DNA from 3 places in the Xanthomonas sp. NCPPB 4467 genome. Region 3 is predicted to be linked to each of the others. Evidence: predicted binding sites of a transcription regulator. Region 3 holds the regulator's gene; each other region holds the start of a gene.
What was found. Region 3 encodes HrcA, which represses chaperone genes, less so after heat shock. Its sites were predicted from a motif close to TTNGCACTCNNNNNNNNNGAGTGCNAA; they were not measured.
Positions count from the first base shown of each region.

Region 1 (3,276 bases), 1.3 Mb from region 3:
GCCGCCGCCGGCCGTCGCCACCGTGAAGGCGATCGACTGATTGGCCGCCGGGCTCAGCCCGCTGGCATCGCGGATGGCGCTGGCGGTGATCGCCAGGGTGCAGCGCTCGCCGCCGACCAGTGCTGTGTTGGTGGACAGGGTGAAGCGGGTGCCGCTGGTCGGGTAGCTCAAGGCCACCGTGCCGGAACTGGCGCAACTGAGCGCAAAGGCGCCGCTGCTGAGCGTCACCGCCTCGCTGAAGCCCACCGCCAGATCGCCGGCCGCCGGGAAGCCGCTCGCGCCCTGGGTCGGCGTGGTGCTGGTGATCGTCGGTGCGCCAGTGGTGCCGCCACCGCCGCCGCTGCCGTTGAAGGTCTGGCCGCGGTTGCAGGCGCCGAAGGTCTGCGCCGCCGAACCCGCCCAGCTGAAGTTGGCTGCCGCACTGCCAGTGCCGGTGAGTTGCAGCGAACTGCCGACTGCGCTGCTGTTGCTCTCGCTGACCGGCAGGTTCTGGCTGGTAACGCCGGCTGCCGGGCCGCCGCTACCGGTGATGGCGCCTTCGTAGCTGAGGAACTGCACCAGCTGGCCGCTGGGGTCCACCAATGCCACGCCGTCGTTGGGCCCGTTCTGCACGCCGTTGCTGGCGTAGCTGACGGTGGCAATGCGCACCTGGCTGCCGCAGCTGACCAGGCTGCCGGCCGGTACCGCCGTGTTGGCGTAGCTCACCGCTGCGCTGGGCGCACTGCCGTTGTACAGATAGATCCGGTAGCCGCTCAGCGATTCGCCGGCGGTGGCCACCACTTCCACGCCTTCGCCGGTGTCGCCGGAGGCGCCCGCGTCGTCGTAATGCAGTTCGTTGATGAACACCGCGGCGTGGGCGGTGGGGACGGCCAGGACAATGGCGCAGGCCAGTGGAAGACGACGGAACGGCAACCTCATCGACAGCTCCTTGTGATCGGGGAATGCTGTCCGGACTGTAGAGCCTGCGCATGACAAACGATGGAACCTGGTTCCATTTTTAGAGCGGCTGGCACACGGCCCGCATGGCCGGGCGGGCGGCTACTTTCGAACTTCGAAGCGGTAAGTGGGCGGTTGCCTGAAGCGAGCGACGGCAACCGCGCGCGGCGTCCGGCTTTCTGCGCACACCCACTCCACCCGATGACGGTTCGCTGCGTTTTGTTGTCGCTGCCCGGCCTCCGAACGAGACCGGCCGACGAAAAAATTTTGCGCCCGGCCCTTGAAACCCGCTCGCCCAGCACAATCTCTGGCCCGCACCCGCTCTGTCGGGTTTTTTCCGCGCGCTATGCTGGCAGTCGTCACATACGAGTGCTAACATCGCCGATAATTTCCAGACCAATCAATCACTTAAGAGGGTCTTATCTATGAGCATCAAGCCGCTTCACGACCGCGTTGTAGTCAAGCCGATCGAAGCCGACGAAGTTTCTGCCGGCGGCATCGTGATCCCGGACTCCGCCAAGGAAAAGTCCACCAAGGGTGAAGTCGTCGCCATCGGCGCCGGCAAGCCCCTGGACAACGGCAGCCTGCGCGCGCCGGTGGTCAAGGTCGGCGACAAGGTCATCTACGGCCAGTACGCCGGCAGCAGCTACAAGTCCGAAGGCGTCGAGTACAAGGTGCTGCGCGAAGACGACATCCTGGCGGTCATCGGCTGATCAGGCGCTATGCGCCGGGAATCGGGAGTTGGGAATCGGGAATTGGCAAAGCGGCTAACGCCCTTCGCCATCCCACCCCGCCCCGATTCACGCTGTTGATCTACCGATTCCCCATTCCCTATTTCCTATTTCCGGAGTTACATACAAATGGCTGCTAAAGACATTCGTTTCGGTGAAGATGCACGCAACCGCATGGTGCGTGGCGTCAACGTTCTTGCCAATGCCGTCAAGGCGACCCTGGGCCCGAAGGGCCGCAACGTCGTGCTCGAGAAGAGCTTCGGCGCCCCGACCATCACCAAGGACGGCGTCTCCGTCGCCAAGGAAATCGAACTGGCCGACAAGTTCGAGAACATGGGCGCGCAGATGGTGAAGGAAGTCGCCTCGCGCACCAACGACAACGCGGGCGACGGCACCACCACCGCCACCGTGCTGGCTCAGGCCCTGATCCGCGAAGGCGTCAAGGCCGTGGCTGCCGGCATGAACCCGATGGATCTCAAGCGCGGTATCGACCAGGCCGTCAAGGCTGCGGTCGTCGAGCTGAAGAACCTGTCCAAGCCCACCACCGACGACAAGGCAATTGCCCAGGTCGGCACCATCTCGGCCAACTCGGACGAATCGATCGGCAACATCATTGCCGAAGCGATGAAGAAGGTCGGCAAGGAAGGCGTGATCACGGTTGAAGAAGGCTCGGGCCTGGAAAACGAGCTGGACGTGGTCGAGGGCATGCAGTTCGATCGCGGCTACCTCTCCCCGTACTTCATCAACAACCAGCAGAGCCAGTCGGCCGATCTGGACGACCCGTTCATCCTGCTGCACGACAAGAAGATCTCCAACGTCCGCGACCTGCTGCCCGTGCTGGAAGGCGTGGCCAAGGCCGGCAAGCCGTTGCTGATCGTCGCTGAAGAAGTCGAAGGCGAAGCGCTGGCGACCCTGGTGGTCAACACCATCCGCGGCATCGTCAAGGTCGTGGCCGTCAAGGCACCGGGCTTCGGCGACCGTCGCAAGGCGATGCTGGAAGACATGGCCGTGCTGACCGGCGGTACCGTGATCTCCGAGGAAGTGGGTCTGGCGCTGGAGAAGGCCACGATCAAGGACCTGGGCCGTGCGAAGAAGGTGCAGGTCTCCAAGGAGAACACCATCATCATCGACGGCGCTGGCGATTCGGCCGCGATCGAGTCGCGCGTCGGCCAGATCAAGACCCAGATCGAAGACACCTCGTCCGATTACGACCGTGAGAAGCTGCAGGAACGCGTGGCCAAGCTGGCCGGTGGCGTTGCAGTGATCAAGGTCGGCGCATCGACCGAAATCGAAATGAAGGAAAAGAAGGCGCGCGTCGAAGACGCCCTGCACGCTACCCGTGCAGCCGTCGAAGAAGGCGTGGTCCCGGGCGGCGGTGTGGCCCTGGTGCGTGCGCTGGTGGCCGTCGGTAACCTGACCGGTGCCAACGAAGACCAGACCCACGGTATCCAGATCGCCCTGCGCGCCATGGAAGCACCGCTGCGCGAGATCGTGGCCAATGCCGGCGAAGAGCCGTCCGTGATCCTGAACAAGGTCAAGGAAGGTACCGGCAACTACGGCTACAACGCCGCCAACGGCGAGTTCGGCGACATGGTCGAATTCGGCATCC
Region 1 covers NZ_CM191260.1:730,912-734,187, forward strand. The annotation lists gene ACCQ06_RS03180 (endonuclease) at 1-918, opposite strand, end outside; gene ACCQ06_RS03185 (co-chaperone GroES) at 1,362-1,649, shown strand; gene groL (chaperonin GroEL) at 1,797-3,276, shown strand, end outside.
Region 1: ACCQ06_RS03185 (co-chaperone GroES) is a predicted target of HrcA. The motif match lies at 1,286-1,312, and genes of this name have one in related genera.

Region 2 (3,276 bases), 2.6 Mb from region 3:
CTGGCGCGCAGCGTGCGCGAAGCGGCCGGGCAGGCGTATGTGCCGGTGATCGTGGTCTCCGGCGATGCGCAGCAGCATCTGGTCGAGCGTCGTTTTACCGAGTACGTCACCGATTATTTCGACAAGGCGTTGGGCCATGAAGCCCTGGCGACCTTTATCCGCGGCTATGTGCAGCCCGAGCCGGTGGTTGGCGCCACCGTGCTCTACATCGAAGACAGCCGCGTGGTGGCCGAGGCGACCAAGCGCATGCTCGAGCGCCAGAGCCTGAAAGTGGTGCATGTGCTCACCGCCGAAGATGCGTTTGCGCTGCTTACCGCCGAATCGCTGGGCCGCACCGAGCGCCGTATCGACGTGGTGTTGACCGACGTGACCCTGAAAGGCGAGCTCAACGGCCGCGATGTGGTCGAGCGCATCCGCATCGATTTCGCCTACGGCAAGCGCCGCCTGCCGGTGCTGGTGATGACTGGCGACACCAATCCGCGCAATCAGTCCGAACTGCTGCGCGCCGGCGCCAACGATCTGGTGCAAAAACCCATCGAAGAGCGCCTGCTGGTGACCAAGGTGTTGTTCCAATTGCGGCTGGCACGCCTGGAAGACCAGGCCATCACCCTATGACCGAAGTGGAAGGGCGTATCCAGCTGGAACCGTCGTGGAAGGCAAAGGTGGGCGATTGGTTGCTGCGCCAGGAGATGCAGGAATTGTCTGCCTTCCTGCGCCAGCGCAAGGCGGCCGGCGCGCGGGTGTTCCCGCCCGGCCCGCAGATCTTTGCGGCCTTCGACGCCACCCCGTTCGAGCAGGTCAAGGTGGTGATCCTGGGCCAGGATCCGTATCACGGCGAGGGCCAGGCGCACGGGCTTTGCTTTTCGGTCCTGCCAGGCGTGCCGGTGCCGCCGTCGCTGCTCAATATCTACAAAGAAATTCAGGACGACCTCGGCATCCCGCGTCCCGATCACGGCTATCTGATGCCGTGGGCGCGCCAGGGCGTGCTGCTGCTCAATGCAGTGCTGACGGTGGAACAGGGCCGCGCCGGCGCGCACCAGAACAAGGGCTGGGAAGGTTTCACCGATCATGTGGTGGAGACGCTCAACCGCGAGCGCGAAGGCCTGGTGTTCCTGCTGTGGGGCAGCTACGCGCAGTCCAAGGGCAAGGTCATCGACCAGGCCCGCCACCGCGTGTTCAAGGCGCCGCATCCCTCGCCGTTGTCGGCGCATCGCGGCTTTCTGGGATGCAAGCATTTCTCCAAGACCAACGAGCACCTGCAGCGCCGCGGCATCCCGGCGGTCGATTGGTCGTTGCCGCCGCGCAACGCATTGGAAACAACGTCGGCCGCCGGCTGAACAACACGGCTGCAGACGCATTTCGCCACAGGTTTGTCACGGTCTGCGCAGGGGCACGGTGCTACCGCAAGGCTCGAATTCGGGAAGCGGTACGGTAGAACGCCGCCAAGGCCGGAAGCCCGAACGTCCTATAAATGGAACGCTGGGAACTCTTCCTGTACCCGGCAGTCCAATAGTTCGACTGCTAAGATGATGCCCATGAACCAGACTACCTCGACTGCCCTTGTGGCAAACAATCTCCCGATTCCCAGTGCGCTCGGTTCGCTGGACGCCTACATCGGTGCCGTGCACCAGATCCCGGTGCTGTCGGTCGATGAGGAACAGAATCTGGCCCGCCGCTTCCGCGACGAGCTGGACCTGGACGCAGCGCGCGAATTGGTCCATTCCCACCTACGCTTCGTGGTGCACGTGGCCCGCGGCTACAACGGTTACGGCCTGCCGCTGGGCGACCTGATCCAGGAAGGCAATATCGGCCTGATGAAGGCGGTCAAGCGCTTCGACCCGGAAATGGGCGTGCGCCTGGTCAGCTTCGCAGTGCATTGGATCCGTGCCGAAATGCACGAGTTCATTTTGAAGAACTGGCGCATCGTCAAGGTCGCCACGACCAAGGCGCAGCGCAAGTTGTTCTTCAACCTGCGCAAGTCCAAGACCCGTCTGGGCTGGCTCAACGCCTCCGAAGTGACCGCGGTCGCCAAGGACCTGAACGTCTCCGAGCGTGAAGTGATGGAGATGGAGTCGCGCCTGTCCGGCCGCGATATCGGCTTCGACGCGTCGTCGGATGAAGACGACGATCATGGTCCGCCGTCGCCGGTCAGCTACCTGGTGGCCAACGAAGAAGATCCCTCGCAGGCCTATGAGCGGCACGATAGCGAAGACAACCAGCTGCAGTTGCTGCGCGAAGGCATGGCTGGTCTGGATACGCGCTCGCGCGACATCGTCAAGCGACGTTGGCTGGATTCGGAGTCCAAGGTAACGCTGCAGGAGCTGGCCGACGAATACGGCGTGTCGGCCGAGCGCATCCGCCAGATCGAGGCGAACGCGCTGAAGAAGATGAAGGCGCTGTTCGTCGCCTGATCGGTTCGATCACGCGGAACAAGCTGCACAAACGGCCCGGTTCTCCGGGCCGTTTGCGTTGCAGGTGTGCAGCGCAAATAGTTTCGTAGAAGCTGATGCACCGTCCGGATGATGCGGACGGTATCGCGGCGTTGGTCGACAACGATTATTCCGGCAAGCGCGCCACCGGCAGATGCCAGCCATAACGGATCGCCATGAAGCGCAGGCCAAAACACACGCCGGCACCGGTTGCCAGCGACCAGGCTTGCGGCACGCCGAGTACATGGCCGATGGCCACCAGACCGCCGCCTGCTAGCGCGGCCACTGCATAAAGCTCGGCCTGCAACACCACCGGTGTGCGTGCGACCAGCAGGTCGCGTGCGATGCCGCCGCCGATGCCGCTGAGCATGCCTAACAACGTGGCACTCAGCGGGCTGAGGTTGTAGTCCAGCGCCTTGCTGGTGCCGTAGACCGCAAACAGCGCCAGACCCGCCGCGTCGAAAATCTGTACCGGGTTGCGCAGCCGTTCCACTGCGGAGTGCCAATAGAAACCGGCGACGCCGGCCAAGCAGGCGGTGAGCAGATACTGCGGGTGCACCAGCGCTGCCGGTGGGGTGGCACCGATCAGCACATCGCGCACGATGCCGCCGGAGACAGCGGCCGCACACGACAGCACCAGCACCCCGAACAGGTCCAGGCGGTTGCGCACCGCCACGGTCGCGCCGCTCAGGGCGAACACGAAGGTGCCGAGCAGATCCAGCAGGAACAGGACAGTTGCCACGCGTAGACCGTCGAATCAGGCCGCACAGCATCGCGCACGGCTGGTGGCGCTGTCATCCGTCCTTGGTGTTGTTGGGCGGCGGGTCGTCGGTTGCGCCACCGAAGA
Region 2 covers NZ_CM191260.1:4,630,225-4,633,500, reverse strand. The annotation lists gene ACCQ06_RS20325 (response regulator) at 1-615, shown strand, start outside; gene ung (uracil-DNA glycosylase) at 612-1,337, shown strand; gene rpoH (RNA polymerase sigma factor RpoH) at 1,536-2,411, shown strand; gene ACCQ06_RS20310 (trimeric intracellular cation channel family protein) at 2,557-3,171, opposite strand; gene ACCQ06_RS20305 (NAD(P)/FAD-dependent oxidoreductase) at 3,224-3,276, opposite strand, start outside.
Region 2: rpoH (RNA polymerase sigma factor RpoH) is a predicted target of HrcA. The motif match lies at 1,499-1,525, and genes of this name have one in related genera.

Region 3 (3,276 bases):
CGACTGTCGCTGAGCACGCCGGCCGCGCTGCGCCAGACGCCGGTGGCGGACTCGATGTGCTTGTCCAGCTGCTGCAGGCGCTCGTCGGCGCCGCGCAGGCTTTCCACTTCCAGGCTCATGCGCTCGCGGTGGGCGGCCAGCTCGTCCGGGGCGACACGGTGTTTGCGCGCCAGATCGTGCAGGCGGCCGAGACTGCGCTCCATCGCTTCGAACTGGGCCGGGTCGGCGTCCAGGTCGTCGCGCACGCGATCGAGCAGGGCCAGTGCTTCTTCGATCTGGATCACGGCGCTGTCCAGCAACGCGTCCACCTCGCCCAGGCGCGGCTCGTGCTCGGCGACGCGTGCCAGGTCGTGGCGGCTGTCCTGCAGCAGGCCCAGTGCCGACGCGCCGTCATCGCCGTTGAGCTGCTGGGCAACGCTGTCGCAGGCGCCGATCAATGCAGTGGCATGCGCCTGACGGCGGTGATTGACGTCCAGGGCCGCGATCGCGGCCGGGTCCAGGTCCTCGCGTTCCAGTTCGCCCAGTTGATGTTCGAGAAAACCGATGCGGTCGGACACATCGCCTTGCGCAGACAGCGCATCGCGCTCGTCCAGCAGCGCCTGCCAGCGCTGGCTGGCCTGGCGCACCTGCTCACGCTGGGCGCTGTTGCGGGCGTAGGCGTCGAGCAGGGCGAGCTGGCTGTGGCGAGCCATCAGGGCCTGGTGCTCGTGCTGGCCGTGGATTTCCACCAGCTTTGATGCCAGTTCGGCCAATTGCGAGGAGGTCACCGGGCGGCCGTTGATCCAGGCGCGCGAGCCGCCGTCGGCACGGATGATCCGGCGCAGCTGGCACTGCGCCTCGTCGTCCAGCTCGTTGTCGGCCAGCCAGCTCAGGCCCGGGTGTGCGGCCGGCAGCTGAAATTCCGCCGACAGTTCGGCGCGGTCGGCGCCATGGCGGACCACGCCGCTGTCGGCGCGCAGGCCGGACAAGAAGCCCAGCGCGTCCACCATCAGCGATTTGCCGGCGCCGGTTTCGCCCGACACCACGGTCATGCCCGGGCCGAACTCCAGTTCGGTGGCGCGGACAACGGCGAAATCCTTGATCGAGAGGTGTCTGAGCATGGGGGTCGAGTGTGAATGCGTTTGGGGAAGCTTAGGGCAGGAAGGGGCGGGCAGGGAGTCGGACGCTTGCCATCCCCGGGGCCAGACATTATCTATGCCCAGTCTCACCGGATGATCCCATGCGCGCGTCCCAGTCCCCAATGCTCGACCCCCGCGCCCGCCAGTTGCTGCGCACCTTGATCGCACGCTACATCCGCGATGGCGAGCCGGTGGGCTCGAAAACCCTTGCCCAGCATGCCGGGCTGGATGTGAGCCCGGCGACCATCCGCAATATTCTGGCCGATCTGGAGGACGTGGGGCTGCTCAGCTCCCCGCATACCTCGGCCGGGCGCATTCCCACCGCGCATGGCTACCGGGTGTTCGTCGACAGCCTGGTGCAGATGCAGCCGCCCGGCGAAGAAGAGGTGCGGCGCCTGCGCGCGGAGCTGGCCAGCGGCAATGGCACCCAGTCGCTGCTGGGCAGCGCCTCGCAGATGCTGTCGGCGATGAGTCACTTCGTGGGGGTGGTCAGCGCCCCGCGCCGGGAGCAGTTCGCGTTCCGGCATATCGATTTCGTGCCCCTGGATGCGCGGCGGGTGCTGGCGATCCTGGTGTTTGCCGACAACGAAGTGCAGAACCGGGTGATCGAGCCGCGCCGCGCCTACGAGCCGGCCGAGCTGGAGCGGGTGGCCAACTACCTCAATGCGCAGTTCGCCGGGCGCGCGCTGTCGGACATCCGCGCCTCGCTGCTGCGCGAACTGCGCGTGGCCAAGAACGAGATGGAGCAGTTGCTGGCGCACAGCGTGGACCTGGCCAGCGAGGCGCTGGTGCCGGCCGAGGCGGACGATATGGTGATGGCCGGGCAGACCCGGCTGATGGGCGTGCATGACCTGTCGGATCTGGACCGGCTGCGCGAGCTGTTCGAAGCCTTCGCCAGCAAGCGCGAGATCCTGCAGCTGCTCGAACGCACCATCCAGGCGCCGGGCGTACGGATCTTCATCGGCGAGGAGACCGGCATGGTGTCGCTGGAAGACGTCTCGCTGGTCACCGCACCGTATGCCGCCAATGGCCAGGTGCTGGGCGTGCTGGGGGTGATCGGGCCCAAACGTATGGCCTACGACCGCCTGATTCCGCTGGTGCAGACCGCAGCCCAGGTGCTGGGCGCGGCCATGGAGCCGCCCGGCACGCGATAACCAGCGGCAATCGAAGCCATCGTTTTGCTTGAAACGCGGCCGAGCGCCCACATACGGGGTGACGTTGGGGCGGGCGTTCCGCTTGCCCGGGAACTGCATATGAACCAAGACCACCCCGAATTCGACTCCGAAGACCTGTCCCAGAATCCACCCGAGACCGATCCGCTCAAGGCCGAGATCGAGTCGCTGCGCAGCGAGATCGCGTTGGTCAAGGCCGACGCCCTGCGCGAGCGCGCCGACCTGGAAAACCAGCGCAAGCGCATTGCGCGCGACGTCGAGAACGCGCGCAAGTTTGCCAACGAGAAGCTGTTGGGCGAGCTGCTGCCGGTGTTCGACAGTCTGGATGCCGGGCTCACTGCGGCCGGCGCCCAGCCCAGCCCGCTGCGCGATGGCCTGGACATGACCTACAAGCAATTGCTCAAGGTTGCCGCCGACAACGGCCTGACCCTGCTGGACCCGGTCGGCCAGCCGTTCAACCCCGACCAGCACCAGGCGATCAGCCAGGGCGAGGCCGAAGGCATTGCGCCGGGCCACGTCGTGCAGGTGTTCCAGAAGGGCTATCTGCTCAACGATCGCCTGTTGCGTCCGGCCCTGGTGGTCGTGGCCAAGCACGACTGATTGCCAGCGTCTGGCTGAACTGCCGGGCGCGCCGTTAGAACACAGATGCGCACGGATGGCTTGAACACCTGCGCGCCACCCCCACATCTCAGCCAGACCCGGCGTCGCCGGACACAGCTACAGAATCATCAGGAGCGTATCCATGGGCAAGATCATTGGTATTGACCTCGGCACCACGAACTCGTGCGTGTCGATCATGGACGGCGGCAAGGCCCGCGTCATCGAAAATTCCGAGGGCGACCGCACCACGCCGTCGATTGTCGCCTACACCAAGGACGGCGAAGTGCTGGTCGGTGCCTCGGCCAAGCGCCAGGCAGTGACCAACCCGAAGAACACCTTCTACGCGGTGAAGCGCCTGATCGGCCGCAAGTTCACCGACGCCGAAG
Region 3 covers NZ_CM191260.1:2,061,783-2,065,058, forward strand. The annotation lists gene recN (DNA repair protein RecN) at 1-1,100, opposite strand, end outside; gene hrcA (heat-inducible transcriptional repressor HrcA) at 1,241-2,272, shown strand; gene grpE (nucleotide exchange factor GrpE) at 2,372-2,890, shown strand; gene dnaK (molecular chaperone DnaK) at 3,033-3,276, shown strand, end outside.